Regions from separate parts of the Enterobacter sp. ECC_219_Taxon_10 genome, predicted to be linked through region 2. Evidence: predicted binding sites of a transcription regulator. Region 2 holds the regulator's gene; each other region holds the start of a gene.
What was found. Region 2 encodes sigma-54, which starts transcription at its own class of promoters, with help from an activator protein. Its sites were predicted from a motif close to GTTGGCACANNTTTCGCTNT; they were not measured.
Positions count from the first base shown of each region.

Region 1 (8,018 bases), 2.0 Mb from region 2:
AAAGCGGTCATTACCGGTGACGTCACCCAGATCGACCTGCCTCGCAGCACCAAGTCCGGCCTGCGCCACGCCATTGAGGTGCTGTCAGAGGTAGACGAAATCAGCTTTAACTTCTTCCACAGTGAAGACGTGGTACGCCACCCGGTGGTCGCGCGCATCGTTAACGCCTATGAAGCCTGGGAAGAGGCGGATCAAAAACGCAGGGCCGAACAGGCCGCGGAACGTAAGCGCGAAGCGCAGGAGCAAGAACAGAAATGAGTCAGGTGATCCTCGATTTACAGCTGGCCTGTGAAGACAATTCTGGCATGCCAGAAGAGGCACAGTTTCAGAAATGGCTGGATGCCGTTATTCCTCAGTTTCAGGAAGAATCAGAAGTCACGATTCGCCTGGTGGATGAAGCGGAAAGCCACGAGCTTAACCTGACCTATCGCGGGAAAGATAAGCCGACCAACGTGCTCTCTTTCCCGTTCGAAGCGCCGCCGGGCATCGAGATGCCACTGCTTGGTGATTTGATCATCTGCCGTCAGGTAGTGGAACAGGAAGCCAAAGAGCAGCAGAAACCGCTGGAAGCCCACTGGGCGCATATGGTGGTACACGGCAGCCTGCACCTGTTGGGCTACGATCATATTGAAGATGACGAAGCGGAAGAGATGGAGTCCCTTGAGACAGAGATAATGCTTGCTCTGGGCTATGAGGATCCGTACATTGCCGAGAAAGAATAGTCAGTTACTGACTACCATGCCGCCGCGCAGGGACATAGCGCGGTGGTTAACGTTGAACTAATAAGAGAACCCTTAACAAACGCCATGAGCGACGACAATTCACACAGTAGCGACACGACAACCAGTAAAAAGGGATTTTTCTCCCTCATTCTGAACCAGCTTTTCCACGGCGAGCCGAAAAACCGTGATGAACTGCTGGAGCTGATTCGTGATTCCGGGCAGAACGACCTTATCGACGAAGATACGCGCGAAATGCTCGAAGGGGTTATGGACATCGCTGACCAGCGCGTCCGCGACATCATGATCCCCCGCTCGCAGATGATCACCCTGAAACGTAACCAGACCCTGGACGAGTGCCTCGATGTGATCATCGAATCCGCCCACTCGCGTTTCCCGGTCATCAGCGAAGATAAAGATCACATCGAAGGGATTTTGATGGCGAAAGATCTGCTGCCGTTTATGCGCAGCGATGCCGAAGCCTTCAGCATGGAAAAAGTGTTACGCCAGGCCGTGGTTGTGCCGGAAAGTAAACGTGTGGATCGGATGCTGAAAGAGTTTCGCTCTCAGCGTTACCACATGGCGATTGTTATTGATGAATTCGGCGGCGTCTCAGGTCTTGTCACGATCGAGGATATTCTTGAACTGATCGTGGGTGAAATCGAAGACGAGTACGACGAAGAAGAGGATATCGACTTCCGTCAGCTCAGCCGCCACACTTGGACCGTGCGCGCGCTGGCCTCGATTGAAGACTTTAACGACGCCTTTGGTACTCACTTCAGCGATGAAGAGGTCGATACCATTGGCGGACTGGTGATGCAGGCCTTTGGCCATCTTCCGGCGCGCGGTGAGACCGTTGACATCGACGGTTACCAGTTCAAAGTAGCAATGGCCGACAGCCGACGTATTATACAGGTTCACGTCAGAACGCCGGACGATTCACCGGTGCCAAAACTGGAAGATTAATGTAAATGGCATTTGCCCCATTGCTTGAACGCCAGCGCGTCCGTTTGCTGCTGGCGCTGTTGCTCGGAGCCAGCGGTACGCTGGCTTTTTCTCCTTACGATATCTGGCCCGCGGCCATTCTCTCCCTGATGGGACTTCAGGGCCTGACCCTGAACCGTCGTCCGGTACAGGCCGCCGCCATTGGCTACTTCTGGGGGCTGGGGCTGTTTGGTTCCGGCATTAACTGGGTCTACGTCAGTATCGCCCAGTTTGGCGGGATGCCGGGCCCGGTTAACGTCTTCCTGGTCGTACTGCTCGCTGCTTATCTCTCGCTGTACACCGGTCTGTTCGCCGGTATCCTTTCTCGCCTGTGGCCTAAAACCACCTGGCTGCGCGTCGCCATTGCCGCGCCGGTAGTCTGGCAGATTACCGAGTTCCTGCGTGGCTGGGTGCTGACCGGTTTCCCGTGGCTACAGTTCGGCTACAGCCAAATTGACGGCCCGCTGAAAGGTCTGGCGCCGGTAATGGGCGTTGAAGCCATTAACTTCCTGCTGATGGTGGTGAGCGGCCTGCTGGTCCTGGCGCTGGTCCAGCGCTGCTGGAAACCGCTGGCTGTGGCGCTGGTGCTGTTCGCCCTGCCCTTCCCGCTGCGCTATATCCAGTGGTTCACGCCTGAGCCTGAGCGCACCATGCAGGTTTCCATGGTGCAGGGGAATATCCCGCAGTCCATGAAGTGGGACGAAAAAGAGCTGCTGAACACCCTGAAGATCTACGCCAACGCCACCGAAGAGGTGATGGGTAAATCGCAGCTGATTATCTGGCCAGAGTCTGCCATTCCCGATCTGGAAATCAACCAGCAGCCGTTCCTGAACATGATGAACGACCTGCTGGTAGCGCGCGGCAGCACGCTGATTACCGGCATTGTCGATGCGCGGCTGAATCAGCAGAACCGCTACGACACCTACAACACTATCATTACGCTTGGGAAAGATAGCGAGTACAGCTATCACTCTACTGACCGGTACAACAAGAACCACCTGGTGCCGTTTGGTGAATTTGTCCCGCTGGAGTCGATTTTGCGCCCGCTGGCACCGTTCTTTGACCTGCCGATGTCCTCCTTCAGCCGCGGCCCGTACGTTCAGCCCCAGCTGCATGCGCACGGTCTGGCTCTTACGGCGGCCATCTGCTACGAAATCATCCTCGGCGAGCAGGTGCGGGATAACTTCCGTCCGGATACCGACTATCTGCTGACCATCTCCAACGATGCCTGGTTTGGTAAATCTATCGGCCCGTGGCAGCACTTCCAGATGGCGCGCATGCGTTCCCTGGAGCTGGCGCGTCCGCTGCTGCGCAGCACCAACAACGGCATCACCGCCGTGATTGGTCCGCAGGGTGAAATCCAGGCCATGATCCCGCAGTTTACCCGTGAGGTGCTGACCACTAACGTCACGCCAACCACGGGACTTACGCCGTACGCCCGCACCGGCAACTGGCCGCTGTGGATTTTGACCGCGCTGTTCGGCTTTGGCGCCGTGCTGATGAGCCTGCGTCAGCGTCGTAAGTAATCTCACCCCTCACCCTAGCCCTCTCCCCATAGGGGAGAGGGAACTGTTCTCTGCACATTTTCACTATCCAGCTCCGCCTTTTCCCCTCTCCCTTCCAGGGTGAGGGTGGAATTCAAATCTGGCACGCCTATTGCTTTATTTATTCACGCAAACGCAGTTTGGCTTAACGTGTAACCTTGTCGCACCAGCGTAGATCATCGGTAGCACCGAAACGGTGCAACGGGAGATTATTGCCTCTGAATGGTGCGGCGCGCTTCGCAAAAATAAACAATAACGCAGCAAAATCTTTACATTAAGCCAGACTAAATGTTAACAAGCTTGCATAACACTGCACTCGCATCGCGCGAGATATAACAACATCACAATGGGTATCAATGCGTCACTGGCGCTGATAAGAAAGGAGTTGGGTATGCAATTACGTAAACTGGCCACAGCAATGCTGGTTATGGGAATGTCCGCAGGCGTGGTTCACGCTGAAGACGCTCCGGCAGCAGGCAGCACTCTCGACAAGATTGCCAAAAACGGCGTCATCGTGGTCGGCCACCGTGAATCTTCCGTCCCGTTCTCTTACTACGACAACACGCAAAAAGTCGTGGGCTATTCACAGGATTACTCCAACGCCATCGTTGAAGCTGTGAAGAAAAAGCTGAACAAACCTGATCTGCAGGTGAAGCTGATCCCAATCACTTCACAGAACCGTATTCCACTGCTGCAAAACGGCACCTTTGACTTCGAGTGTGGCTCTACCACCAACAACCTCGAACGCCAGAAGCAGGCGGCCTTCTCTGACACCATCTTTGTCGTGGGTACCCGTCTGCTGACCAAAAAAGGCGGAGCGATCAAAGATTTTGCTGACCTGAAAGGCAAAGCGGTCGTTGTGACCTCCGGTACCACTTCTGAAGTCCTGCTGCACAAGCTGAACGACGAGAAGAAAATGGACATGCGCATCATCAGCGCGAAAGACCATGGCGACTCTTTCCGTACCCTGGAAAGCGGCCGTGCCGTCGCGTTTATGATGGATGACGCCCTGCTGGCGGGCGAACGTGCGAAGGCGAAGAAACCAGACAACTGGGATATCGTCGGTACCGCGCAGTCCAAAGAAGCCTACGGCTGTATGCTGCGTAAAGACGATCCGCAGTTCAAAAAGCTGATCGATGACACCATCGCTCAGGTTCAGACCTCCGGCGAAGCGGAAAAATGGTTCGACAAGTGGTTCAAGAACCCGATTCCACCAAAAAACCTGAACATGAATTTTGAACTCTCTGACGACATGAAAGCGCTGTTCAAATCTCCAAATGACAAGGCTCTTAACTAATTAGAACAACAGGGGCGGGATCTCCTGCCCTCTCGATTGTCGGGAAGCATGGACAGACTATACGTTGAGTGGTCGTTCCCCACTCAGCGCGAAAAATGAGCTTCTCACCAATCTTCGAGGGTAGCGCTGCTACCCTCTTTTTTCTGGAGTTTATTATGTCAATAGACTGGAACTGGGGCATATTCCTGCAACAAGCCCCGTTCGGCAACACCACCTATCTTGGCTGGCTGTGGAGCGGCTTTCAGGTTACCGTGGCATTATCGATAACGGCGTGGATCATCGCGTTTCTTGTCGGTTCGCTGTTCGGTATTCTGCGCACCGTCCCTAACCGTTTCCTTTCAACCATTGGCACACTGTATGTGGAACTGTTCCGTAACGTTCCGCTCATCGTGCAGTTCTTCACCTGGTATCTGGTCATCCCGGAACTGCTGCCGGAAAATATTGGCATGTGGTTCAAGTCGGAACTGGATCCGAATGTGCAGTTCTTTGTCTCCTCCATGATGTGTCTGGGGCTGTTTACCGCTGCGCGCGTTTGCGAGCAGGTGCGTGCCGCCATTCAGTCATTGCCGCGCGGACAAAAAAATGCGGGCCTGGCCATGGGCCTGACCCTGCCACAAACCTACCGCTATGTGCTGCTGCCTAACGCCTACCGCGTTATCGTTCCACCGATGACCTCTGAGATGATGAACCTGGTGAAAAACTCGGCCATCGCCTCAACCATCGGCCTGGTGGATATGGCTGCACAGGCGGGCAAGCTGCTGGATTACTCCGCTCACGCGTGGGAATCCTTCACCGCGATCACGCTCGCCTATGTTCTGATTAACGCTTTCATCATGCTGGTGATGAACCTGGTTGAACGCAAAGTACGCCTGCCGGGCAATCTGGGGGGCAAATAATGTACGAATTTGACTGGAGTTCTATTGTTCCATCCATGCCCTACCTGCTCGATGGTCTGGTAATTACCTTAAAGATCACCGCGATCGCCATCATCGTGGGTATCGTCTGGGGCACCCTGCTGGCCGTCATGCGACTGTCGAGCTTTAAGCCGCTCGCCTGGTTTGCGACCGCCTACGTTAACGTGTTCCGCTCTATTCCGCTGGTGATGGTGCTGCTGTGGTTTTATCTGATCGTCCCCGGCTTCTTACAGAACGTGCTGGGGCTGTCGCCGAAAACTGATATCCGCCTGATCTCCGCTATGGTGGCGTTCTCAATGTTTGAGGCCGCTTATTATTCAGAGATTATCCGCGCGGGTATCCAGAGTATCTCCCGCGGGCAGTCCAGCGCCGCGCTGGCACTGGGAATGACGCACTGGCAGTCCATGCAGCTCATCATTCTGCCGCAGGCGTTTCGCGCCATGGTTCCGCTCCTGCTGACCCAGGGTATCGTGCTGTTCCAGGATACCTCTCTGGTTTATGTTCTGAGCCTGGCGGACTTTTTCCGTACCGCGTCGACCATCGGTGAACGTGATGGTACGCAGGTCGAGATGGTGCTCTTCGCGGGTGCGGTCTATTTTGTGATTAGTTTAAGCGCGTCGCTGTTGGTCAGCTGGCTGAAGAAAAGGACGGTATAATGATTTCCCTGAAAAATGTTTCTAAATGGTATGGGCACTTTCAGGTGCTGACCGACTGCTCCACCGAAGTCAAAAAAGGCGACGTGGTGGTGGTGTGCGGGCCGTCCGGTTCCGGTAAGTCCACGCTGATCAAAACGGTTAATGGTCTGGAGCCTGTGCAGCAGGGCGAAATTGTTGTGAACGGCACCAAAGTGAACGATAAGAAAACCAACCTCGCCCAGCTTCGCTCTCACGTTGGCATGGTGTTCCAGCATTTTGAGCTGTTCCCTCACCTCTCCATTATTGAGAACCTGACGCTGGCGCAGGTAAAAGTGCTTAAGCGTGATAAAAAAGCGTCGCGAGAGAAAGGGCTGAAGCTCCTGGAGCGTGTGGGGCTTTCTGCGCATGCCGATAAGTTCCCGGCGCAGCTTTCCGGCGGCCAGCAGCAGCGTGTGGCGATCGCGCGCGCGCTGTGTATGGATCCGGTGGCCATGCTGTTCGATGAGCCCACGTCGGCGCTCGATCCTGAAATGATCAACGAAGTGCTGGACGTGATGGTCGAGCTTGCGCACGAAGGGATGACCATGATGGTGGTGACGCACGAAATGGGCTTCGCCCGTAAAGTGGCCAACCGCGTGATCTTTATGGACGAAGGGAAAATTGTCGAAGACTCACCGAAAGAAGAGTTCTTCGCCAACCCGAAATCCGAACGCGCCAAAGATTTCCTCGCGAAAATCCTGCACTAATCTTCTCGGTGCGCAATCTGCGGATTGCGCACTGCTTCACGCTTTCACTCAGTTCCTCTCGTCGGCGTCACATTGCAGCGTTAACCTTGTCACAAAATAACGCTACGTATGGAGAACGCTATGGCACAGCCAATTATTCTCGATTGCGATCCGGGTCATGATGACGCGATCGCGCTCGTCCTTGCACTTGCCTCCCCTGAACTCGATGTAAAAGCGGTCACCTCGTCCGCTGGAAACCAAACGCCTGATAAAACCCTGCGCAACGTGCTGCGCATGCTGACGCTGCTCAAACGCACCGATATTCCTGTCGCCGGCGGGGCCGTGAAGCCGCTGATGCGCGAGCTGATCATTGCCGACAACGTTCATGGGGAAAGCGGCCTGGACGGTCCGGTACTGCCGGAGCCGGGCTTTGCGCCGCAAAACTGCACCGCCGTGGAGCTGATGGCGAAGGTGCTGCGCGAAAGCGCGGATCCCGTGACGCTGGTAGCCACCGGACCGCAAACCAACGTTGCGCTGCTGCTAAACAGCCACCCGGAACTGCACGGTAAAATCGCCCGTATTGTGATTATGGGCGGCGCGATGGGGCTGGGGAACTGGACGCCGGCTGCGGAGTTCAACATCTTTGTCGACCCGGAAGCTGCTGAGATTGTCTTCCAGTCCGGCCTACCGATTGTGATGGCTGGGCTGGACGTTACCCACCGCGCGCAGATTATGGCGGACGATATTGAGCGTTTCCGCTCCGTGGGTAATACGGTCGCGACAACCGTGGCCGAACTGCTCGACTTCTTTATGGAGTATCACAAAGCCGAAAAGTGGGGTTTCCACGGCGCGCCGCTGCACGACCCGTGTACCATTGCCTGGCTACTGAAGCCTGAGATGTTTACCACTGTGCACAGATGGGTTGGCGTCGAGACGCAGGGGAAATACACCCAGGGGATGACGGTGGTGGATTACTATTCGCTGACGGGGAATAAACCGAATACAACCCTGATGGTGGATATCGACCGGGGGGCGTTTGTGGATTTGCTGGCGGAGAGACTGGCTTACTATAGTGCGGCCTGATGCCCTCACCCCAACCCTCTCCCACGGGGAGAGGGAGCAAACACTAAAAACGGCAACAGGTTGCCGTTTTGCTTTTACCTTTTGCGGCCTGATGCCCTCACCCTGGCCCTCTCCCAC
Region 1 is NZ_CM178005.1:1,394,867-1,402,884, reverse strand. It holds gene AC4ICF_RS06675 (PhoH family protein) at 1-258, shown strand, start outside; gene ybeY (rRNA maturation RNase YbeY) at 255-722, shown strand; gene corC (CNNM family magnesium/cobalt transport protein CorC) at 807-1,685, shown strand; gene lnt (apolipoprotein N-acyltransferase) at 1,691-3,229, shown strand; gene AC4ICF_RS06655 (amino acid ABC transporter substrate-binding protein) at 3,639-4,544, shown strand; gene AC4ICF_RS06650 (amino acid ABC transporter permease) at 4,700-5,440, shown strand; gene gltK (glutamate/aspartate ABC transporter permease GltK) at 5,440-6,114, shown strand; gene AC4ICF_RS06640 (amino acid ABC transporter ATP-binding protein) at 6,114-6,839, shown strand; gene rihA (pyrimidine-specific ribonucleoside hydrolase RihA) at 6,960-7,901, shown strand.
Region 1: AC4ICF_RS06655 (amino acid ABC transporter substrate-binding protein) is a predicted target of sigma-54. The motif match lies at 3,347-3,366, and genes of this name have one in related genera.

Region 2 (8,018 bases):
AGGGGCAGGTGGCGGTGCGTATCCGCTATGACGAAGGTGACATGCTGCACTTCGAGGTGGAGGATTCCGGGATTGGCATTCCGCAGGAGGAGCAGGACAAAATTTTCGCGATGTACTACCAGGTGAAGGACAGCAACGGCGGAAAACCGGCCACCGGCACCGGGATTGGCCTGGCTGTGTCTAAACGGCTGGCGAAGAGCATGGGCGGTGACATCACCGTTGCCAGCCAGGCAGGCAAAGGGTCAACCTTCACGCTGACGGTGCATGCGCCGGCGGTTGCGGAAGAGGTAGAGGATACCTTTGAAAACGACGATATGCCGCTACCTGCGCTGCACGTCCTGCTGGTGGAGGATATTGAGCTTAACGTGATTGTAGCGCGCTCGGTGCTGGAAAAACTGGGCAACAGCGTGGATGTCGCGATGACCGGTAAGGCCGCGCTGGAGATGTTTACACCGGGCGAATATGACCTCGTTCTGCTGGATATCCAGTTGCCGGATATGACCGGGCTGGATATCTCGCGTGAGCTGACGCGTCAGTACGCGGCTGACGAACTGCCGCCGCTGGTGGCGCTGACGGCGAACGTACTGAAAGATAAAAAAGAGTATCTCGACGCCGGTATGGACGATGTACTCAGCAAGCCTCTGGCGGTGCCTGCTCTGACCGCCATGATCAAGAAGTTCTGGGATACCCACGATGAAGAGGAGAGCACCATGACGCCTGTTGATAGCGCTAAAGCCCAAACGATACTCGATACCGCGATGCTGGAGCAGTACATCGATCTGGTGGGCCCGAAACTGATTACCGACGGTCTGGCGGTGTTTGAAAAAATGATGCCGGGCTATCTGAGCGTGCTGGAGTCAAACCTGACTGCGCGTGACCAGAAGGGCATTGTCGATGAAGGGCATAAAATCAAAGGCGCGGCCGGCTCGGTCGGATTACGCCACCTGCAGCAGCTGGGCCAACAGATTCAGTCGCCTGATTTACCTGCATGGGAAGATAACGTGGGTGATTGGGTTGAAGAGATGAAACAAGAGTGGCAGAACGACGTTGCGGTGCTTAAAGCCTGGGTGGACGCCAGAAAAAAATGACCCCGGCTAGACCGGGGTGCGCGAATACTGCGCCAACACCAGGGAAATCGTGGCTGCGCCTGTTTTTTAAAGTAATTTTCGAATGGGCGCCGCCGGAAAAATTTAGGCCGCACGCAGATAAGATAGCAAATCTTAAATGGTTTGTTACATGAATCAGTGAAATGTGTGAAGCATAGCGTTTTAATCAAAATTATTAATGCGCTTCAGCGAGTTGCAAAGAAGGATCGTCAAGATGAAAAAAATTGGTGTCGTCCTCAGCGGATGCGGTGTTTTTGATGGTTCAGAAATACATGAAGCCGTAATCACGCTGCTGGCCCTGGCTAAACAGGGAGCAGAGGTTATTTGTTTCGCGCCAGATAAAAATCAGGCAGATGTGATTAACCATCTGACCGGTGAGCCGATGGCTGAAACGCGCAACGTGCTGATTGAAGCCGCGCGTATTGCCCGGGGAGAGATTCATCCGCTGGCGCAGGCAGAGGCCGCTGAGCTGGATGCACTCATTGTTCCGGGCGGCTTCGGCGCCGCGAAAAACCTCAGCACCTTTGCCGCCGAAGGCGCCGCGTGCAGGGTGGACCCTGATTTAAAAGCGCTGACGCTGGCGATGCATGAGGCGGGCAAGCCGCTGGGCTTTATTTGTATCGCACCGGCCATGCTGCCAAACATTTTCGATTTCCCGCTACGGCTGACGATCGGAACAGATATTGATACCGCAGAGATCGTCGAGGAAATGGGAGGCGAACACGTTCCGTGCCCGGTCGATGACATTGTGGTGGATGAAGACAACAAGGTCGTCACCACGCCCGCGTATATGCTGGCGCAGAATATTGCGGAAGCCGCCGTGGGCATTGAAAAGCTGGTAGCCCGGGTGCTGGTGCTGACAGAATGAGGCGTCAGTTTTCCGCAGGCGCATGGGTGAAACGCCTTCTTCTACGCACCTTTCTCGTGCTGGCGGTGTTCTGGGGAGGCGGGCTGGTCGTGTTCAGCATTTTGCCGGTACCGTTTTCAGCGGTCATGGTTGAGCGCCAGCTTAGCGCGTGGTTCTCCGGTGATTTCGGCTATGTTGCCCATTCTGACTGGGTGAGCTTGGAGGACATCTCTCCGTTCATGGGGCTGGCGGTTATCGCGGCGGAAGATCAGAAATTCCCGGAGCACTGGGGGTTCGATGTGGCCGCGATTGAAAAGGCGCTGGCCCACAATGAACGTCATGAAAACCGCGTGCGCGGTGCATCAACGCTGTCGCAGCAGACGGCAAAAAACCTGTTCCTGTGGGATGGCCGAAGCTGGGTGCGAAAAGGGCTGGAAGCGGGGCTCACCCTGGGAATGGAAACGGTCTGGAGCAAAAAGCGCATTCTAACCGTTTATCTAAATATCGCCGAGTTTGGCGAGGGGGTATTTGGTGTCGAAGCTGCATCACAACGCTATTTTAATAAACCAGCCAGCAGGCTGAGCATGTCGGAGGCGGCGCTGCTCGCGGCTGTACTGCCTAATCCTATCCGCTTTAAGGCCAGCGCCCCGTCAGGGTACGTGCGAAGCCGTCAGGCGTGGATCATGCGCCAGATGAATCAGCTGGGCGGAGAGGGGTTTATGCAGCGTAATAATCTTATGTAGGGCGGGTAAGCGCAGCGCCACCCGCCGAGGGGGGAACGTTAGTCTTCGTCGAACCCGGCGTTAAACAGCGCAATTACCGCCGCCAGGGCTTCCTTTTCCTGAGGCCCGGTGGCTTCTACCTCAATCTGACGCCCTTTGGCGGAGTCCAGCATCAGCAGCGCAATCACGCTGTTGGCTTCCGCTTCGGTGCCTTCGTCATTACGCAGCAGCACTTCTGCATCGAAACCCTGCATCAGCTCAAACAGCTTCATCGCCGGGCGCGCATGCATGCCCAGCTTATTGGTGATCTCAACGGTTTGTTTTACGGTCATGTTTTACGTTTTTCCAGCGTGCGATGACGGGACTGAACGTTCTTACCGCGCGAGCGGAAATAGTCGGCCAGCTGTTCGGCGATGTAGACCGAACGATGTTTACCGCCGGTACAGCCAATCGCCACTGTCAGGTAGCTACGATTGTTTGTCTCCAGCATAGGTAACCATAGCTCAAGGTAGCTTCGCGTCTGGTAGATAAAATTGTGAACTTCTGTGTGCCGGTCGAGGAACGCCGCGACGGGTTTATCCAGGCCGGTCATTGGACGCAGTTTGGGATCCCAGTGCGGGTTCGGCAGGAAGCGCACGTCGAAAACATAGTCCGCATCAATCGGAATACCGTGCTTAAAGCCGAAGGATTCGAACACCATCGTCAGTTCACGCTCGCGTTTGCCCAGCAGGCGGGTACGCAGCATTTCCGCCAGCTCGTGAACGGACATCTCTGAGGTGTCGACTATCAGATCGGCTCGGGAGCGCAGCGGCTCCAGCAGATCGCTCTCTTCATCGATTGCGCTCTCCAGCGAGAGATTCTTGCTGGATAGCGGGTGCAAACGACGGGTATCACTGTAGCGGCGGATCAGGGTATTGCGGTCGGCATCAAGGAACAGCAGCTGAGGCGAGAACGCGTCAGGCAGGTTACTCATTGCCTGTTCGAAGATCTCCGGGGATTCGGGCATGTTACGCACGTCGATACTGACGGCGGCGGAGGTTTGTCTCTCCGCTAGCGTGCGTGCCAGATCGGGCAATAACACGACCGGCAGGTTATCGACGCAGTAAAAACCCATGTCTTCCAGCGCACGCAGGGCAACGGATTTTCCCGACCCTGAACGACCGCTGACAATCATCAGCACCATGTTCCGTTTCTCCTCAGGACAACAGATGTGAAGGCCATCACCTGGTTATGCGTCATCCTGATTGCCTTCTGCTTCAGTGATAATTTGATAAAGCTCTTCATCACTTTGGGCCGAGCGCAGTCGACGGCAGATGGTTTTATCCGCCAGACGTTTAGCAACCAGCGAAAGCGTATGCAGATGGGTCTTGGTCTGGTCGGCAGGCACCAGCAGCGCGAAGAGGAGATCGACGGGCTGGTTATCAATGGCGTCAAAAGCGATTGGCGTTTCCAGCTGCACAAACACACCGACGGCACGCAGGGTGTCCTCTTCCAGCTTGCCGTGCGGGATCGCGATACCGTTGCCGATACCGGTACTGCCCATCTTTTCACGGGTCAGAATCGCTTCGAACACCACCTGCGGCGGCAGGCCCAGCTGTTTTGCAGCCAATTCACTGATGATCTCCAGCGCACGTTTTTTGCTCTGGCAGTGAACGGCACTGCGGGTACATTCCTGGTTAAGGACATTGCTCAGTTGAAGAGCGGAATCGTTGTTTATCATAATTTCACCTAAGCGCTAACTGTACAAATGGCCTGTTGTGTTTCACAACAGGCCGTCCTGCACCCGTTAACTGCCCGGACAATTAGTGTTGTTTCAGTTTATCTTTATGTTTATTGAGCTGTCGCGCAAGCTTGTCAATCAAGCCGTCGATAGCCGCGTACATGTCCTGCCCTTCCGCACTGGCATGGAGCTCACCCCCGTTTACATGCAGGGTCGCATCCGAGATATGAGTCACTTTCTCCACTTTTAACACAATGTAGACCTGGTTGATCCTTTCGAAATACTGTTCAAGTTTCGCGAACTTAGCGTTCACGAAGTCACGTAAGGCCTCAGTAATCTCGACGTTGTGTCCTGTGATATTGAGCTGCATAGTGTCTTCCTTATCGGTTGTGTCAGACCAGCTGTTTACGCTGGTTAGACGGCGGAATGGATAAAGACTCTCGATACTTCGCAACAGTACGACGTGCCACCATAATACCCTGATCGGACAGCATGGTGGTCAACTTACTGTCACTTAGTGGCTTCGCGGGGTTCTCCGCGGCGATCAACTTCTTCACCAGTGCGCGAATCGCCGTTGATGACGCTTCGCCGCCGCCCTCGGTGTTCACATGGCTGGAGAAGAAATACTTAAGCTCAAAAATACCGCGCGGACTGTGCAGATACTTCTGCGTGGTGACGCGGGAAATGGTGGATTCATGCATCTCGACGGCCTGGGCGATATCCGCCAGTACCATCGGTTTCATATACTCTTCGCCCTGCTCAAAGAATGCCTGCTGCTGTTCGACGATGCAGCGGCTCACGCGCAGCAGGGTATCATTCCGGCTCTCCAGGCTCTTGATCAACCATCGCGCTTCCTGAAGATTGCTGCGAATATATTGATTGTCGGAGTCGTTGCGCGCGCTGGTACACATAGAGGCGTACTGCTGGTTGATTTGCAGGCGAGGGATGCTGTCAGAGTTCAGTTCAACGACCCAGCGGTCATTGTGTTTTCTGACCAGCACGTCCGGGATAACGTACTCGGGTTCGCTGGTCTGGATCGACTGACCGGGACGCGGATCGAGAGACTGGATCAGATTTACCGCCTCTTTCAGCACCTCTTCCTTCAGGCGCGTCACGCGCATCAGGGTGCGGAAATCGTGGTTAGCCAGAAGATCCAGATGATCGCCGATGATTAAGCGCGCTTCGTCGAGCCACGGCGTCTCTTTGCTGAACTGAGAAAGCTGGATCAGCAGACAGTCGCGCAGGTCTTTCGCGGCCACCCCGACCGGATCGAAGCGCTGAATGCGTTTCAGTACCGCTTCAATCTCCTCAATCTCAATCTCTTCATCGCCCATGCTTTCCAGAATGTCGTCCAGCGTGACGGTCAAATAACCGGTGTCATCAACGGCGTCGACAATCGACGTGGCAATGGCGCGGTCGGTATCGGAGAAGGGGGTAAGCTCTACCTGCCACATCAGGTAATCCTGCAGCGACTGGGTGGTTTCGCCCTGGTAGACCGGTAGCTCGTCGTCCTGGTAGTCTGCACGCGTGCCGGAAGGGGTGCCGGCGGTATAGATTTCATCCCAGCTGGCATCCAGCGGAAGCTCGTCCGGCATCTCTTTTTGTTCGAGGGCATCCGCGGTGTCGAGCGCTTCTGTATCCTGTGACTGCTGGGTATCTACCTCGTCATGAAGATCGGCTTGCTCCAGCAGGGGATTGCTGTCCAGCGCCTGCTGGAGCTCCTGCTGAAGTTCTAACGTGGACAGCTGCAACAGGCGAATTGCTTGCTGTAGCTGCGGCGTCATCGCCAGCTGTTGGCTGAGCCTTAATTGCAAACCTTGCTTCATGTTCAGAGCATTTTTCTCCGGTTCGGCGTTACGTTACCTCTACCCTATCAGAGTCTGAAGTCTTCCCCAAGATAGACGCGCTTAACATGATCGTCTTCGAGGATCTGCTGCGGCGTACCGTGGGCGATCAGATTGCCCTGGCTCACGATATATGCGCGTTCACATACCGCCAGCGTTTCACGAACGTTGTGGTCGGTGATCAGCACGCCAAGCCCGCTGTCACGCAGATGCTCGATAATGCGTTTAATGTCGATAACGGAGATTGGGTCAACGCCCGCAAATGGTTCATCCAGAAGGATAAACTTCGGATTGGCGGCCAGCGCGCGCGCAATCTCAACACGACGGCGTTCCCCCCCGGACAATGCCTGGCCCAGGCTGTCGCGCAGGTGCTCGATGTGAAACTCTTCCATCAGCTCGTTGGCGCGATCCTGACGCTGTTCGTTGGTCAGGTCGTCGCGAATTTGCAAGACCGCCATCAGGTTATCAAAGACGCTCAGACGACGGAAAATAGAGGCTTCCTGCGGCAGATAGCCGATGCCACGGCGCGCGCGCGCGTGCAGCGGCAGCAGGCTGATGTCTTCATCGTCAATAATAATGTTGCCGGCATCGCGCGGCACAATACCAACCACCATGTAGAAGGTGGTGGTTTTACCCGCACCGTTCGGGCCAAGCAGGCCCACAATTTCGCCGGAGTTGACGGTCAGACTGACATCTTCTACGACACGGCGGCCTTTGTAAGCCTTCGCGAGATTTTTTGCAGTTAATGTTGCCATAGCGAATTAGTTACTCTTCTTCTGTGCCGGGGCCTGGCCCTTGCCTTTGTCCTGCAGCTGCGACGGAACCAGCACGGTGGTTACGCGTTTGCCTTTCTCGCTGGAGGCCTGCATTTTTTGCTCTTTAACCAGATAGGTAATCTGGTCACCGGTAATATTGCTGTCCAGCTGTTCCAGATAGGCGTTTCCGGTCAGGATGACCAGATCCTTCGCCAGCTCATAGTGCATATGCGAGGCGTGGCCCTTCACCGGCTTGCCGTTGTCCTGCATCTGGTAGAAGGTGGCCGGGTTGCCGTAGCCATCAATGATCTCTTTGCCCTGCTCGCCGCCCGGACGGGTAACGACCACCTTATCGGCATTAATTTTGATGGTGCCCTGCGTCATGACGACGTTACCCGTGAAGGTAACGACGTTACCCTGCATATCGAGAGACTGGGTGTCGGACTCGATATGGATCGGCTGGTCGGTATCGCCCGTTACAGCAAGCGCGGGGAGACTGGCCGCCAGCATCGCGCTGGCGATAATTACTTTAAGGCTGAGTTTGTTTGTTTTGAATTTCATAGGAGGTTCTAACCTTTTCAATCAGCTCGGCGTTCTTGCTGCGTAAGTTCCCGCGCATTCTTAAACCGCTGGAATTAAATGTTGTGCCATACAGTGTGACCAGATCCTGCGACGTCACGTCCTGGGTTACCAGGTTGATCTGGGCATTATCCGTCGTAATTTTTCGCAGTTGCGAGTCAGCGGTCAGGGCGTTGACTTCAACGTGGCCATACAGATAAAGCATACGATCATTTGTCAGTTTGGCCCGATCTGACTTAATTGACCACGTCGGCACTTTGTCTTTATCGAATGTGGTCATGACAGGTTGGGTAAACCACGAAACGCCGTCATCGGAAAAGTATTCAACATGCTGGGCAATCAGGCGATAGTTCAGCGCACCTTCCGGGCTATAGACCACGGTGTCGCTGTGATCGCTTTTATAGGTTGGATCGTTATTGTTGACCACTTCCGTTTGCGTGTCGTC
Region 2 is NZ_CM178005.1:4,323,092-4,331,109, reverse strand. It holds gene arcB (aerobic respiration two-component sensor histidine kinase ArcB) at 1-1,088, shown strand, start outside; gene elbB (isoprenoid biosynthesis glyoxalase ElbB) at 1,321-1,974, shown strand; gene mtgA (monofunctional biosynthetic peptidoglycan transglycosylase) at 1,971-2,696, shown strand; gene npr (PTS phosphocarrier protein NPr) at 2,735-3,007, opposite strand; gene rapZ (RNase adapter RapZ) at 3,004-3,858, opposite strand; gene ptsN (PTS IIA-like nitrogen regulatory protein PtsN) at 3,904-4,395, opposite strand; gene hpf (ribosome hibernation promoting factor) at 4,478-4,765, opposite strand; gene rpoN (RNA polymerase factor sigma-54) at 4,788-6,221, opposite strand; gene lptB (LPS export ABC transporter ATP-binding protein) at 6,269-6,994, opposite strand; gene lptA (lipopolysaccharide ABC transporter substrate-binding protein LptA) at 7,001-7,555, opposite strand; gene lptC (LPS export ABC transporter periplasmic protein LptC) at 7,524-8,018, opposite strand, start outside.

Region 3 (8,018 bases), 1.7 Mb from region 2:
GATCTGTACGTCACCGTGGTCGCGACGGTGTTACGCAGCGCGGCGCTGATTGGCGCGATGCTGGTGGCGATGTTCAGCCTCGACTGGCGCATGGCGCTGGTGGCGATTACCATCTTCCCGGCGGTGCTGATCGTGATGGTGATCTACCAGCGATACAGCACGCCGATTGTGCGCCGGGTTCGCGCCTATCTGGCCGACATCAACGATGGTTTCAACGAAGTGATTAACGGCATGAGCGTCATCCAGCAGTTCCGCCAGCAGGCCCGCTTTGGCGAGAGGATGGGGGAAGCCAGCCGTTCGCACTACATGGCGCGTATGCAGACGCTGCGCCTGGACGGTTTCCTGCTCCGTCCGCTGCTCAGCCTTTTCTCTGCGCTGGTGCTTTGCGGGCTGCTGATGCTCTTTGGGCTGAGCTCAAGCGGTACGATCGAAGTCGGCGTGCTGTACGCCTTTATTAGCTATCTCGGACGTCTTAACGAGCCGCTGATCGAGCTCACTACCCAGCAATCGATGCTGCAGCAGGCGGTCGTCGCCGGTGAGCGCGTGTTTGAGCTGATGGACAGACCGCGCCAGGCCTACGGCAATGATGAGCGACCTCTGCAAAGCGGGGATATTGCCTTTGATAACGTCTCGTTTGCCTATCGCGAAGACCGGCTGGTGTTGCAGGACATTACGTTGGATGTTCCGTCGCGCGGTTTTGTTGCGCTGGTAGGGCATACGGGCAGCGGCAAGAGCACGCTTGCCAGCCTGTTGATGGGCTACTACCCGGTCATGCAAGGCGAAATTCGCCTCGACGGACGCCCGCTCGCGTCTCTCAGCCACAACGTGTTGCGTAAAGGCGTCGCGATGGTGCAGCAGGATCCGGTCGTTCTGGCCGATACCTTCTACGCTAACGTGACCCTGGGGCGGGACTATACCCAGGAGCAGGTCTGGGACGTGCTGGAAAAAGTGCAGCTGGCAGAACTGGCGCGTGGGTTTAGCGATGGGATCAATACGAAGCTGGGCGAGCAGGGGAACAACCTCTCCGTGGGGCAAAAGCAGCTTCTCGCGCTGGCGCGGGTGCTGATCGAAACCCCGCAGGTGCTGATTCTGGATGAAGCGACGGCCAGCATTGACTCCGGCACTGAGCAGGCCATCCAGCAGGCGCTGGCCGCCGTGCGCGATCATACGACTCTGGTGGTGATTGCCCACCGCCTTTCCACCATTGTCGATGCCGATACCATTCTGGTGCTGCACCGGGGACAAGCCGTGGAACGCGGCACGCACCGTGAACTGCTGGAAGCTAAAGGACGCTACTGGCAGATGTACCAGCTTCAGCTTGCGGGCGAAGAGCTGGCCGCCAGCGTGCGTGAGGAAGAGTCGCTCAGCGCCTGATGCACCAAAACAAAGCAACGCGCTAACAGTCATTCCTGTTGGTGCAATACTGAAACGCACCGTGCACCGACATGGTGCGTTTTTTTTCGCCGGTTCGTTAATGAAGACGGCGTAACGCTCGTCGCACCGCTTTTCCCCCTCGTTTTCATTTCTGGCACACCCCTTGCAATACCTTCTGCGTGAGCTGCGGCCATTACCGAATTCTGACTGGAGGGGATCTATGAAGCTGGTTACGGTGGTAATCAAACCATTCAAACTCGAAGACGTGCGTGAAGCGTTGTCTTCAATGGGTATTCAGGGACTGACTGTCACCGAAGTGAAAGGCTTTGGTCGTCAGAAGGGTCATGCCGAGCTTTACCGCGGGGCGGAATACAGCGTTAACTTTCTGCCAAAAGTAAAAATTGATGTCGCGATTGCTGACGATCAGCTTGATGAAGTGATTGATGTGATTAGCAAAGCGGCCTACACCGGCAAAATTGGCGACGGCAAAATTTTCGTTGCCGAACTGCAGCGCGTCATTCGCATTCGTACCGGCGAATCTGACGAAGCGGCACTGTAAATAACGCCTGGCACACAGTGATAGGGATCGAGAAAATGAAGATAGCAACACTTAAAACGGGTCTGGGTTCGCTGGCACTGCTGCCGGGCCTGGCGCTGGCTGCCCCTGCCGTGGCTGACAAGGCCGATAACGCCTTTATGATGATCAGCACCGCGCTGGTACTGTTCATGTCTATCCCGGGCATTGCGCTGTTCTACGGCGGCCTGATCCGCGGCAAAAACGTTCTCTCCATGCTGACGCAGGTTGCCGTGACGTTCGCGCTGGTCTGCGTGCTGTGGGTGGTTTACGGCTACTCGCTGGCCTTCGGCACCGGCAACGCCTTCTTTGGTAACTTCGACTGGGTGATGCTGAAAAATATTGAGTTGACCGCGCTGATGGGCAGTTTCTATCAGTATATTCACGTTGCGTTCCAGGGCTCGTTCGCCTGCATTACCGTCGGGCTGATCGTTGGCGCGCTGGCGGAGCGCATTCGTTTCTCTGCCGTCCTGATCTTTGTGGTGGTCTGGCTGACCCTCTCCTATGTGCCGATTGCGCACATGGTCTGGGGCGGTGGTCTGCTGGCAACGCACGGCGCGCTGGACTTCGCGGGCGGTACCGTTGTTCACATCAACGCCGCGGTAGCGGGTCTGGTGGGGGCGTACCTGATTGGCAAACGCGTGGGCTTCGGTAAAGAGGCGTTCAAACCGCACAATCTGCCGATGGTGTTTACCGGTACGGCTATCCTTTACTTTGGTTGGTTTGGCTTCAACGCCGGTTCCGCCAGTGCAGCAAACGAAATCGCCGCGCTGGCCTTCGTGAACACCGTTGTGGCCACGGCGGGTGCGATTCTCTCCTGGGTATTCGGCGAGTGGGCGGTACGCGGTAAACCTTCCCTGCTGGGTGCCTGTTCAGGTGCGATTGCCGGTCTGGTTGGTATCACCCCTGCGTGTGGTTATGTCGGCGTAGGCGGTGCGCTGCTGGTGGGTCTGGTCGCGGGCCTTGCGGGTCTGTGGGGCGTCACCGCACTGAAACGTGTGCTGCGCGTTGACGACCCATGCGATGTGTTTGGCGTGCACGGCGTGTGCGGCATCGTCGGCTGTATCATGACCGGTATCTTTGCCGCGAAATCGCTCGGTGGCGTGGGCTACGCTGAAGGCGTGACGATGGTTCATCAGGTGCTGGTGCAGCTGGAAAGTATTGCTATCACCGTGGTGTGGTCTGCCGTTGTCGCTTTCATCGGCTATAAGCTGGCGGATATGACGGTTGGTCTGCGCGTACCAGAAGAGCAGGAGCGCGAAGGTCTGGACGTCAACAGCCACGGCGAGAATGCGTATAACGCCTGATAAACAGAAAAACGGTAACCTTTGGTTACCGTTTTTAGTGTGTATTCCCTCTCCCTGTGGGAGAGGGGCAGGGTGAGGGCATCAGGCCGCACAACATCAACCGCGATTACGCATTACCCCTTCCTGCACCGTAGAAGCGACCAGCACGCCGTCCTGAGTATAAAACTCTCCACGCACAAACCCGCGAGCGCTCGATGCTGAGGTACTCTCCACGCTGTAAAGCAGCCACTCGTTCATATTGAACGGACGGTGGAACCACATGGAGTGATCGATGGTCGCGACCTGCATCCCTTTTTCAAGGAAGCCAACGCCGTGCGGCTGTAGCGCAACCGGCAGGAAGTTGAAGTCTGACGCGTAGCCCAGCAGATACTGATGCACGCGGAAATCTTCCGGCACGGTGCCGTTGGCGCGGATCCAGACCTGGCGTTTCGGCTCGGCGGTATGGCCTTTCATTGGGTTATGGAACTCAACCGGGCGGATCTCCAGCGGCTTATCGCAGAGAAACTTCTCTTTGACCTGCGGCGGAAGCAGATGCGCCAGCGCGCGGGCGATATCGGTCTCTGACTTAAGTTCGTCAGGCGACGGTGCTGGCGGCATCACTTTCTGATGCTCATACCCCGGCTCCGGTGCCTGGAAAGAGGCGGTCATATAAAAGATCGGCTTACCGTTCTGAACGGCCGCTACGCGGCGTGCGCTGAAGCTGTTGCCGTCTCGCAGAACTTCAACGTCATACACGATCGGTTTAGCGCTGTCGCCAGGGCGTAAGAAATAGCTGTGGAATGAGTGCACCAGACGGTCTGCCGGGACAGTCTCCTTTGCAGCGTACAATGCTTGTCCGACGACTTGCCCGCCGAACACTTGACGTAAGCCCAGGTCTTCGCTCTGTCCGCGAAAGAGTCCTTCCTCAATTTTTTCCAGATTCAGTAATGTCAGCAGATTGTTCAGTGCCTGACTCATAGTTGTCCTCAGTAAACGCCGTAGCGAAAGATAGGCAGAGTATAACGCAGAAATGAAAGTGGTCCGATGGGTAGAATAATCTGAATGTCGGCACGTTTTTAGGCATTAATCGGTGATCTGTGCCACACTTAAATACGTTATGTGATTGAAACGACATCGGATGGGATCGATCCCGCTGGTGCATTGATGATAAGGAGACTTCAATGAAACTCGTGCCCATGCTAAGTGGTGTAGCTATTGCGGTGGCGTTGTCCGCCTGTGCCGGTAAGAGCGCCCAGGTGCCGGTGCCAGCTGCAGATCCGAACGGGATTAATACCCTTTCACAGCAATCCATTCAGCAGCCTAACGTTTCCGGTACAATCTGGATTAAACAGAGAGTCGCGCTGCCGCCGGATGCGGTATTAACGGTAACGCTGTCTGATGCTTCCCTGGCCGACGCACCGTCGAAAGTTCTGGCCCAGCGTGCGGTCCGTACTGAAGGTAAGCAGGCTCCGTTTAGCTTCGTGTTGCCGTATAACCCGTCAGACGTGCAGCCGAATGCCCGTATCCTGCTGAGCGCAGCGGTAACCATCAACGGCAAGCTTGTCTTTATCACCGATACGGTTCAGGAAGCGATTAATCACGGTGGAACCAAAATTGACCTGAATCTGGTACCGGTGCAGCAAACCGAAGTCCCGGTTGCTCCACAGACCAATCAGCCGTCCCTGCCAACCCCACCGACTCAGATGTAATTGTTGCTATTACCCTCTCCTTCGGGGGAGGGTTTAATACACCCAGCGGTACTTCTGTAGATCAATCTGTCCTGCTCCTGACACCTGCACACCCTCTGAAAGTAATGCCTGACGCTGACGCTGGAGATCCGGCCCGGTTAACGAGATGGCGCCATGACGGTTCACCACCCTGTGCCAGGGCAGCGTACTCCCTTCCGGCAGCCGCTTCAGAACGCCTCCAACCTGTCGCGCCGCGCGGGGAGAACCGGCCAGCCGTGCGACATCACCGTAAGTGGTGACGTAGCCTTCCGGAATCGAGGCCACGATTTGCCATACGCGCTGTGGAAAGGAGTCGTGTTCGTCCATACCTTCACCTGTAGGGTTGTCTGGACCGTCATGGTAAACGAAGATCGTCGTGTTTGCTGCGTCTGTTTGCGCAAGAAACCAGCATCCGGTTTGTGGTCGCTTGCAATTGAGGCTTTGCGCAGGGATAATGCGCCAGCGCGTTGGTTATCAACGCTCTCAATGGGGGCTCTGTTGGTTCTCCCGCAACGCTACTCTGTTCACCAGGTCAGGTCCGGAAGGAAGCAGCCAGGGCAGACGACGTGGGTGCCGGGATGTAGCTGGCAGGGCCCCCACCCATTTGCGGCCTCATCCGATCTTTCCTGTTTCCGTCTCTTTTTAGCCTTTATTCCACAAAAATATAATGCCTATACCATGTAATATATATTTCATTGCTTTGAAATATTATTGTCATAAACCTGTAATAATAGACTGGCATTTTATAATTGGACGTCTATTTTTCGTCAAAACTCAAAAAAATATAGAACTGGATAACAGTGATAACTTCGTGTATTAAATAAAGTACTTATTCCGAAGGGAAGTGACAAACATGGCTACTGCAGTTTTAAATGTTAAAATTGACGAAGCGCTAAAAGAAAGACTCCGCCACTATGCTGAAGTAAATAACGAGAATTTAAGCGTGACCACAGAGAAACTGCTGCTGCTGGCGTTTGAAGCAGTAGAAGAGGCGGGAGTATCGGAAGAGGATATTGATAATCAGCATACGGAAGAAGAGAGTGTTTCTCCTTTTACTCCTAAAGAAATCAAGGCCCTACGTAAACTTCTGAAGAAGAGAAAATGAAACAACAACTGTCAACTGCCAGTGACTACAACGAGGCCTGCGATCTGTTGCGTTCAGGCTACGTGAAGCATGTACGTCTTGGCTGGAATGTTGGAAGCGATGAGTTCTTTCGTATTGCGTCTGACTGGTGTGATACCGGTGCAAAAATAAAGAAAGACGGTGATAACTTCGTTATTTCATTGAAAGGCTTCCCGATTCCTCCTCAACACTAAATCACTGACCAGTGAAAACTGCTGACTGCATATATTACAGTCAGCAGTTTTTATTTTATGATCCAGTTCAAAATTTGAATATTAAACCAGGGTGCGTTTGACTGCTGGCGTATTTGAATTTAGCGCGATCCATAATGGTTTAATCCGCAGTAACGCCGCTTCCAGCTCTGCTGGCTCCAGCGAAAAGGGCATACGTAAAAAGCGATCAAACGCCCCCGATAAGCCAAACCGCGTCCCGGTTCCCAGGTTAATCCCGATGATTTCTGCCCGTGCGGCAAGCTGTGTCCCCATCATGCCTGGAAGCTCAATCCAGTAAGAGAGCCCGCCTTCCGCCTCATGGAACTTCCACTCCGGGAAATGTTCTCGCAGCAGGTCACTGCAGCGATCGCGGCGTTCTGCCAGCATCTTGCGGCGAGCGGGAAGAAAACGTTCGCTGTTGTCGATAAGCCACAGCGTCGCCAGCTGCTCCAGCAGCGGCGAGCCTAGATCCAACGTATCGCGCGTCTGGGTAAGGGTGGCGATGGTGCGCGAGGAGGCGCGGATCCAGCCAAGACGCAGCCCGCCCCAGAAGCTTTTTCCGGTAGAGCCTAACGTAATTACGTTGGCCTGCGGGTTAAACGATGCCAGCGGTGGTGGCGGAGGCGAATCAAACCAGAGATCGACCATCGTTTCATCCACGACCAGCGCCGTGCGGGTTTGGGCAGCAATATCGGCGATAGCCTGACGGGTGGCGATATCCATACATCGCCCGGTTGGGTTGTGAAAGTCTGGCATCAGATAGGCCAGACGTGGCGCCGTCTGGGCAAGCGTTGCGGCAAAGCCATCCGTATCCCAGCCGGTTTCCGGCAGCGACACCCCGACAGGCCGACACTGCGCCCCCTGAATGGCGGCAATCGCCAGCGGATAGGTGGGATGATCGACCACGACGCGGTCCCCCGGCCCGGTCATCATCCGCAGCACCAGCGCAAACCCGCTGACGGCACCGTTGACCACCATCACCTCGTCTGCGCGGGTAGGCAGACCCCGCGCGGTATAGCGTGCCACAATCGCCTCACGCAGGGCAGGAAGCCCAAGCTGATCGTAGCCCGTCAGCGAGAGGTGCTGGGTAATGGCCGTGAGCGCATGGGTGTAAGCCTGGTGGATCTCCGGTCCGGCATTGAGGGCGGCAGTGGAGAGATCCAGGGCGGCGCTCGCCGCTGAAAGGGTGGGAACGGCGCGCGCATGCGGGAGTATGACGCGCGACCCGCTGCCGTGGCGGCTTTCAAGGTATCCCTCTTCACGCAGGTGGGTGAGGGCGCTGCTGACGGTGGTTCTGCTCACGTTCAGCGCCGCGGCCAGTTCCCGTTCGCCCGGCAGGCGCGTATGCAGCGCCAGCCGGCCATCAAGGATTAACAAGCGCAGCGCGTCAGCCAGCTGGCGCCAGAGCGGAGTGCGGGATGAGGTTTGCTGCCAGTGCCCTAAAAGGCGCACCAAGGACTGGCTTCCGAAGCGGCGTGATGACATATGCAGTCCACTATTTAAAAACTGGACATTAATCTTAGTGCCATTTTGGGTCAGGATGAAAGTCGGGTTCACTGGAGAAGATAAAAAATGGTACGTCGTCTGCTACAACTTTATGTCGGTTTAGGGCTGTATGGGCTTTCAACCGCGATGTTTATTCGCGCCGATCTGGGGGTCGATCCGTGGGATGTGTTTCATCTTGGCGTGGGAATTCAGCTGGGTATGAGCATCGGGACGGTG
Region 3 is NZ_CM178005.1:1,122,988-1,131,005, forward strand. It holds gene AC4ICF_RS05205 (SmdB family multidrug efflux ABC transporter permease/ATP-binding protein) at 1-1,374, shown strand, start outside; gene glnK (P-II family nitrogen regulator) at 1,595-1,933, shown strand; gene amtB (ammonium transporter AmtB) at 1,969-3,255, shown strand; gene tesB (acyl-CoA thioesterase II) at 3,352-4,212, opposite strand; gene AC4ICF_RS05225 (YbaY family lipoprotein) at 4,416-4,943, shown strand; partial or broken gene AC4ICF_RS05230 (MGMT family protein) at 4,977-5,373, opposite strand; RNA gene ffs (signal recognition particle sRNA small type) at 5,458-5,554, shown strand; gene AC4ICF_RS05240 (hypothetical protein) at 5,815-6,066, shown strand; gene AC4ICF_RS05245 (hypothetical protein) at 6,063-6,278, shown strand; gene yczR (MocR-like transcription factor YczR) at 6,360-7,781, opposite strand; gene yczE (membrane protein YczE) at 7,869-8,018, shown strand, end outside.
Region 3: glnK (P-II family nitrogen regulator) is a predicted target of sigma-54. The motif match lies at 1,525-1,544, and genes of this name have one in related genera.

Region 4 (8,018 bases), 490 kb from region 2:
CTGACGGCGGGATCGCTTTTCAGGAATTTGATTTTCTCTTCCGCGTTATCCAGCGCCCAGCGGTTGCGGTCCAGGCTGGAGACCACAATCACATCCGGATTAGCGGCAATAATGCTTTCCCAGCCGACGGTTGGCCATTCGGTCTCAGCGGTAATGGCGTTATGGCCGCCCAGCACGTTGGCAATAAAACCGGAGGCGCTGTTTTTCCCGCCGACATAGGCATCCGCCGAAGGCGAGGCGCTTGAGAACCAGAAGACAAACGAGAGATCTTTTTTGTTTTTACCAAATTCCTGACGCAGGTCGGCCTCGCGTTTTTTGAAATCGGCAATGACGGCCTGGCCGCGCGCTTCAACGTTGAAAATCTTCGCGAAATCTTCAATCTCTTTATAAAGGTACGTCATATCCCACAGCGTCTGGCGGCTGCCGTACATATCGCCTGCGGCCTTTTTGGTGGCGCACATGCCTGGTGATAAATAGCTGTTCACGCCGACGGTGGCCAGATCTTCACGTTTTGCGACCTTACTTTCCGGCCCGAGCAGCAGCGGCAGCTGGGCAGGAACAAAATCGGGATTTTGCGAAAGGATGGATTCAAGGGTAGGAATTTCAACCGTCAGGGTTTTGATTTTGGCATTCTGTTCCGCCAGCTGCGGCAGCACTTTTGTCGGCCAGAAGGCGCTGGCCTTCACCTTATCTTCAAGGCCCAGCAGGAGCAAAATTTCCACGGTGTTCTGGCCCAGGGCCACGACGCGTTCCGGCGCTTTAGCGAATGTCTCTTTGTAGCCACAGTTTTCAATCGTCAGAGGATATGTGGTTGCCAGAGCGGAACTGACCGACGCAATCGCCAGGCCTAACGCGCAGATGACCTTCTTCATGAAATGCTACCCTTCATTAAAATTATTTTTGATGCAAATGAAACGCATTATTAAGGCGGAATTTTATACAGAGGAAACGATTTTGTGTCAATGAGGGACAATTGCGCAGGGTAACAAAAGGCGGTGTCAGAAAAACACCGCCGGAATAAAGCCTTAAATGAGGCTCTCTTTATCAATCCCGAGACGCTTCATGCGCGACAGCAGGGTGGTGCGTTTTAACCCCAGCCGCTGGGCCGCCCCTTTCGGCCCGGCCACCACGCCGTTGGTCTCTTTGAGTACGCGCAGAATGAGCTGATATTCATCTTCTCCCTCTTTCGCTACCTCGGCGGCGGGTACGGTCACGTCAGGAAGGGCAATCTCCGGCAGGGAGAGCTGCAGCACGTTCCCGCGCGTCAGCAGCACCGCGCGCTCAATGACGTTTTCCAGTTCACGCACGTTGCCCGGCCACTCCATCGATGAAAGGGTGCGCAGCGTCTCGGCGGGAATGCTGTCGATGTTTCGCCCCATCCGGCGCGCGATTTTCGCGGTAAAGGCCTTGACCAGAAGGGGGATATCTTCCGGGCGTTCGCGCAGCGGCGGCAGGCAGATCGGAAAGACGTTCAGGCGATAGTAAAGGTCGCTTCTGAATTCGCGGTCGGTAACCATTTTTTTCAGATCGCGGTTGGTGGCGGCAATCAGGCGCACGTCGGTCTGGATAAGCTTGTTGCTGCCGAGGCGCTCAAACTCCTGCTCCTGCAAAACGCGCAGCAGCTTGGGCTGTAGCTCCAGCGGCATATCGCCCACTTCGTCGAGGAAAAGCGAGCTTTTATCCGCCAGCTCGAAACGTCCCAGGCGCTGGCTGCTGGCTCCGGTAAACGCGCCGCGCTCGTGGCCGAAGAGATCGCTTTCCAGCAGACCCGCTGGCATCGCCGCGCAGTTCATCTTCACCATGCGGCGGCTGTTGCGGTTGCTCAGGTTATGGATGGCGCGGGCAATCAGCTCTTTACCGGTACCGGTTTCGCCGAGGATCAGCACCGTGCTGTCGCTCTGTGCCACCATTTCCACCTGCTTGAGGACGCTGTACATGGCGTCGCTGCGCCCGATGATTTCGCCAAACTCGCTGTCCACGTTGTTGAGCTGCTCGGTCAGGGCCAGATTCTCGTCCACCAGCCGCTCTTTCAGGCGGTGGATCTCCTGATAGGCGAGGGCGTTATCCAGCGCGATAGAAATACGCTCGGCGATCTGGCGCAGCAGCTTCAGGTTGGCGGTGGTAAACACGGCTTCATCGCACTGCGCCAGTTTGAGCACCCCAAGCATGGTGCTGCCGGACATCAGCGGCAGCAGGCACAGGGTCTGAATTTTGTTGCCCCAGGTGTTAAACAGCATCCGCTCGTACGGCGCCACCGGATCCTGCTCGCTAAGGTTAAGCAGCAGGATCTCCTTGCTTTTAAACACCCGCTCAGAAAGGGTGCCCGCTTCGTCCACCTCGCTCTGCTCGTGCGCCGGGTTGGCCTCATCGAGGTAGTGGGTGGAATAGATGTTCAGCTTGCCTTTGCGGTTTCCGCGCAGCGCGATGCTGATGGCGTCGATTTTGAAATAGTGGTGGATCTCCTTCGAGACTTCGCTGACCAGCTCATCCATATCGAGACGCGACAGCACGGCGTTGGTGATGGCGACCAGAATACGAAAGTTGTCGCGCTCGCGGCTCAGCAGGTCGTAATCCACGTTATTGGTGACGCGGCTTTGGATCTGCTCCGCGACGACGGCCACGATCTGGGTAAAGGTATGCAGACGCTCGTACTCCGCCTCGCTCCAGGGCTGGTCTGTATTGCGGATAAACTCGCAGCCGCCAAAAATATGGCCCTCCGCCGCCAGCGGCAGCATGCCGTAATGACCGAAAGGCTGATAAAGATTGCTCTCTGCCAGCCGCGGCCACGCCATCCGAAACTCTTCAAAATTGCAGTGCAGCACTTCAGGCCGGGAGAGAATGCGGCGCACCGGGCCATGCGCCAGATACGTCTCGTCCTCGTACTCAAACGCTTTGCCATTATCGCGCGTTGAGTAGTAGCTCGCGCGGTGCGTTTCGCTATGCCAGAGCACAATCGCCGCGCTGTCCGCCAGCGCTGATTGCCTGACCAGCCGCGTCAGGGCATCGCTCAGCGCGCCGAGATCGGGCTGTTGTAAAAGTGTGCGCGTAATGTCAAACAGGCCCTGCTGTCCAAGATCGCTCATCGGTGTATACGGCATTATTGCTTTCCAATAGAAACTGGCAAAAAAGAGAGATTCAGTGCTGACCGCTTATGGCGCGGCTCTAGCAAATTCGGGGTAGCGGCTCAGCGTGCGGCAGGTCCAGCGTGCGCTTCACGCCATAAAGCCCGGCCAGGCGCACCCCTTTGCGCTCAACCACGTCGCCGATGATGGCCGCGTCTTTCCCTAAGGGATGCGCACGTAGCTGCTCAAGCACCGCCTCAGCAGCCTGGCGCTCCACGCCGATCGCCAGCTTGCCTTCGTTAGCAAAGTTTAGCGGGTCAAGCCCCAATAGCTCGCACAGCCCGCGTACGGCAGGCTTAACGGGCAGGCTGCGCTCGGTGAGTTCAATTCCGCACCCGCAGCTTGCGGCGAACTCGTGGACGACGGCATTCACCCCTCCACGGGTGGCATCGCGCAGGGCCTTCACGCCGGGAATGGCGCGCAGCGTCTGAATCAGCGGGGTGAGTACCGCGCAGTCGCTGCGAAGCTCGCCGTCCAGACCTAATCCTTCGCGCAGGTTAAGGATAGTCGCCCCGTGGCAGCCCAGCGTGCCGGTCACGATCAGCACGTCGCCGACGCTAAGCCGCTGCGCGCCCCAGTGAACGTCTGCGGGGATCGCCCCCATGCCGGCGGTGTTGATGAAGAGCTTATCGGCCGCACCGCGCTGGACCACTTTGGTGTCCCCGGTGACGATAGCGATCCCCGCCTCGCGCGCGGTGTGCGCCATGCTGTTCACCACCGCCGTGAGCGTTTCCATCGGTAACCCTTCTTCGAGAATAAATCCGCAGGAGAGGTAGCGCGGAATGGCGCCGCTGACCGCTACGTCGTTGGCCGTGCCGCAGACGGCGAGCTTGCCGATATCGCCGCCCGGGAAGAACAGCGGGTCAATCACGTAGCTGTCGGTGGAGAACGCCAGCCGATCGCCCTGTGCGGTGAGGGACGCGAGGTCAATGCGCGCCTGATCCTCCTGCTCGGCAAGCCAGGGGTTATTGAAGGCCTCCATGAACAGCCGGTTAATCAGCTGCTGCATCGCCTGTCCACCACTTCCGTGCGCCATTTCCACCGTGTTCATGCTTCACACTCCTGGTTGCGATACTGATACCACGCGGCGCAGGCTCCTTCGGAGGAGACCATCAGCGCGCCAAACGCGGTTTGCGGGTTACAGGTGTTGCCAAATAACGGGCAGTGATGAGGTTTGCATTTGCCGGTAAGCACCTCGCCGCAGCGGGCGCGGGGATCGTCGCACACCTGCTGTGGCTGTGGGCGGAAGTGCGCTTCGGCATCGAATGCGCGATAGGCAGGCGTCAGGCGCACGCCGGATTCGGCAATCAGCCCCAGCCCGCGCCACTCGCTGTCGCCCTCGACGCTAAACACGTCGGCTATAGCCTGCTGCGCCCGTTCATTTCCCGCATCGGGCACCACGCGGCGATACTGATTTTCCACCGCGCTCAGGGCCGCTATTTTCTGCTCAACCAGCATGGTCACACCTTGCAGTAGATCAAGCGGTTCGAAACCAGCGACCACTAACGGACGATTGTACTGTTCAGCGATAAAACCGTAGGCGTCTGTGCCAATCACCATGCTGACGTGGCCCGGTGCCAGAAACGCGTCGATGCCGTTGTCCGGCTCTTCCAGCAGGCTGCGCAGCGTGGGAATGAGCGTAATGTGCTGGCAGAAAAAGAAAAAGTTACCGACGCCGCGCGCTTTCGCCTGCTGCAGCGTGATGGCCGTAGCGGGCATGGTGGTCTCAAAACCCAGCCCGAAAAAGACGACCTTGCGCTCAGGGTTATCCATCGCCAGCGTCAGGGCATCCATCGGTGAGTAAACGATCCGCACGTCCGCCCCGCGCGCTTTCGCCTGCAGTAGCGAGCCGTTTTTCCCCGGCACGCGCATCGCGTCGCCAAAGGTGCAGAAAGTAACGTCGGGCTGGCCGGCAATTTCAATGCAGCTGTCGATGCGCCCCATCGGCAGCACGCACACCGGGCAGCCAGGGCCGTGAATAAACTCGATGTTCTCCGGCAGCAGCTGGTCGAGGCCAAATTTGAAGATGGCGTGCGTATGTCCGCCGCACACCTCCATGATCCGAAGCGGCTTTTCTTTCGTGTAGTCCAGCAGCGCCGCGCGCGTTTTCAGATGCCCGATAAGCTGCATCACCTGCTCCGGCGCGCGGTATTCATCAACGTAACGCATGATTACCTTTCCTCGCCGTACAGGAGCGCGCCCACGTCCGGCTCCACGTCAAACATGTTTTGCAGCGCGTCGAGCGTGTCGCGGGCTTCTGCTTCGTTAATCACGCTCATCGCAAAGCCTACGTGGACCAGCACCCACTGGCCGAGACGCGAGGCGCCGCTTTCATCGGTGCTGCCCACCAGCGTCAGGTCGACGTCGCGTAGGATGCCGCAAACCTCGACTTTGGCCTGATTGCCGTCAATGGAGTGGATTTGTCCGGGTACGCCTATGCACATCGTTCGCTCTCCAGCCAGTCCAGCCAGGCGTCCATCCCGTCGCCGCGCGTGGCGGAAACCAGCAGGATGTGAATGTCCGGGTTCACCTCGCGGGCATACGCCATGCACTTATCAACGTCAAAATTCAGGTACGGCAGCAGGTCGACTTTGTTCAGCAGCATGATGGAGGCGGCGGCGAACATGTGCGGATACTTCAGCGGCTTGTCTTCGCCTTCGGTCACCGAAAGCACCGCCACCTTGTGTCGTTCACCCAGATCGAAGCTCGCCGGGCACACCAGGTTGCCGACGTTTTCAATAAACAGGATGCCGTTATCTGCCAGCGGCAGGCGCGGGGCGGCGTCGGCAATCATCTGCGCGTCCAGGTGGCAGCCTTTACCGGTGTTGACCTGGATCGCGGGCGTGCCGGTTTCACGAATGCGCGCCGCGTCGTTAACGGTTTGCTGGTCGCCTTCGATCACCGCGCAGGAGACGCGTTCATTCAGACACTTCAGGGTTTCGGTAAGCAGGGTGGTTTTGCCGGAACCGGGGCTGGAGACCAGGTTCAGCACCAGCTGTTTGCGGGCGGCGAAGCGGGCGCGGTTGCGGGCGGCGATCTGGTTATTTTTGTCCAGCACGTCGAGCTCCACCTCCAGCATCTGGCGCTGGCTCATGCCCGGCGCGTGGGTGCCCGCTTCGCCGTGGCCGTAATGCAGGTCGCCCGCGTCGGAGCGCTGCGGTGCAAAGGTGATCCCGGTCAGGGCCGCCGCAGGACGCGGGGCGGGGGAAAAGGGCGCGGAGCGAAACGCGGAGTGGGGGCGGTGTTCATCCCCTTCTATATACAGGTTGCCTTCGGCGCAACCGCAGGTACTACACATACTTTACTCCTTCTCAATTTCGAGGCGTTGGATCTGCATGCCGTCATCCGCCACGATGCGCAGCCCGGCGCTCTGGCACTGCGGGCAGCGCTGAACCTTCGATGACAGCAGGGTGACGTACTGCTGGCACTGCTCGCACCAGCACTCCGCCTGCTGCTCTTCAATATGCAGCGCGCAGCCTTCCGCCAGCGTGCCGCGGCACACCAGCTCAAAGCAGAAGGCCAGGGCGCTGGTCTCGACGCAGGAAAACGCCCCGACCTTCAGCCAGACGCCGGTGACGCGTTTCGCGCGGTTTTGCACTGCCTGCTGTTCGATAAGCTCCAGAGCACGCTGGCAGAGGGTGATTTCGTGCATGACGCCTCCTCAATGAATTGCGCCATTGAATGCAATAACGGTGCCAGCTTGATTTTTGTTAAGGCGTGACGATGTCAACGCTGTCGAAATGACACGTCGACATCGCAGCGTTGACAGTGAATTTTTTGATAAAGGCATTGTAAATCAATTAATTAAAAACTGGCACGGAATCTGCTTAACAGCCGCTATCTCCATTAACCGGATACCTTTTATGACTATTTGGGAAATCAGCGAAAAAGCGGATTACATCGCGCAGCGCCACCAGCAGCTTCAGGATCAGTGGCACCTCTACTGCAACTCTCTGGTTCAGGGGATCACCCTGTCAAAAGCGCGTCTGCATCACGCGATGAGCTGTGCGGCGCAGGGCGATATGCGATTTGTCCTCTTCGGCCATTTCACGGTTTTTGTCACCCTGGCAGACAGCTTTAACAGCCACACCATCGAGTACTACGTCGAGAACAAAGAGGGTGAAAAACAGTGTATTGCGCAGGCCCAGCTGATGGCCGACGGCATGGTCGACGGCTACGTCAGCAACCGCGATCGCCAGCAGGTGCTTGAGCACTATCTGGAGAAAATCGCGCCGGTTTACAACGGTCTCTACGCCGCGGTTGAACACGACTTGCCGGTCGACCTGAAACAGCTGGTCGCGGGAAAGATTCCCGCTAACCCTGCCTGATAACCGTGTGTCGAAAAGTGTCGATGAGACAGTTTTTCGTCGTCAAAAATGACCATCACCTGAGGATTGCCCGGTGAACCGTTTTGTAATTGCTGACTCGACGGTCTGTATTGGCTGTCGAACCTGTGAGGCGGCGTGCTCGGAAACGCACCGCCTGCACGGGCTGCAGTCCATGCCGCGCCTGCGCGTCATGCGTAATGAAAAAGAGTCTGCCCCGCAGCTCTGCCACCACTGTGAAGATGCCCCGTGTGCGGGCGTGTGCCCGGTTAACGCCATCACCCGCGTCGATGGCGCGGTCCAACTGAACGAAAGCCTGTGCGTCAGCTGCAAGCTGTGCGGCATCGCCTGCCCGTTCGGCGCCATTGAATTTTCCGGCAGCCGCCCGCTGCATATCCCGGCGAACGCCAATACCCCGAAAGCGCTGCCTGCGCCACCCGCTCCGGCGAAGGTGAGCACGCTGCTGGACTGGGTGCCCGGCATCCGCGCTATCGCGGTGAAGTGCGACCTGTGCAGCTTTGACGAACAGGGCCCGGCCTGCGTGCGGACCTGCCCGACCAAAGCGCTGATC
Region 4 is NZ_CM178005.1:3,830,339-3,838,356, reverse strand. It holds gene eitA (siderophore ABC transporter substrate-binding protein EitA) at 1-872, opposite strand, end outside; gene flhA (formate hydrogenlyase transcriptional activator FlhA) at 1,026-3,098, opposite strand; gene hypE (hydrogenase expression/formation protein HypE) at 3,163-4,173, opposite strand; gene hypD (hydrogenase formation protein HypD) at 4,170-5,291, opposite strand; gene AC4ICF_RS18150 (HypC/HybG/HupF family hydrogenase formation chaperone) at 5,294-5,566, opposite strand; gene hypB (hydrogenase nickel incorporation protein HypB) at 5,557-6,420, opposite strand; gene hypA (hydrogenase maturation nickel metallochaperone HypA) at 6,424-6,774, opposite strand; gene hycA (formate hydrogenlyase regulator HycA) at 6,986-7,450, shown strand; gene AC4ICF_RS18130 (4Fe-4S dicluster domain-containing protein) at 7,524-8,018, shown strand, end outside.
Region 4: hypA (hydrogenase maturation nickel metallochaperone HypA) is a predicted target of sigma-54. The motif match lies at 6,803-6,822, and genes of this name have one in related genera.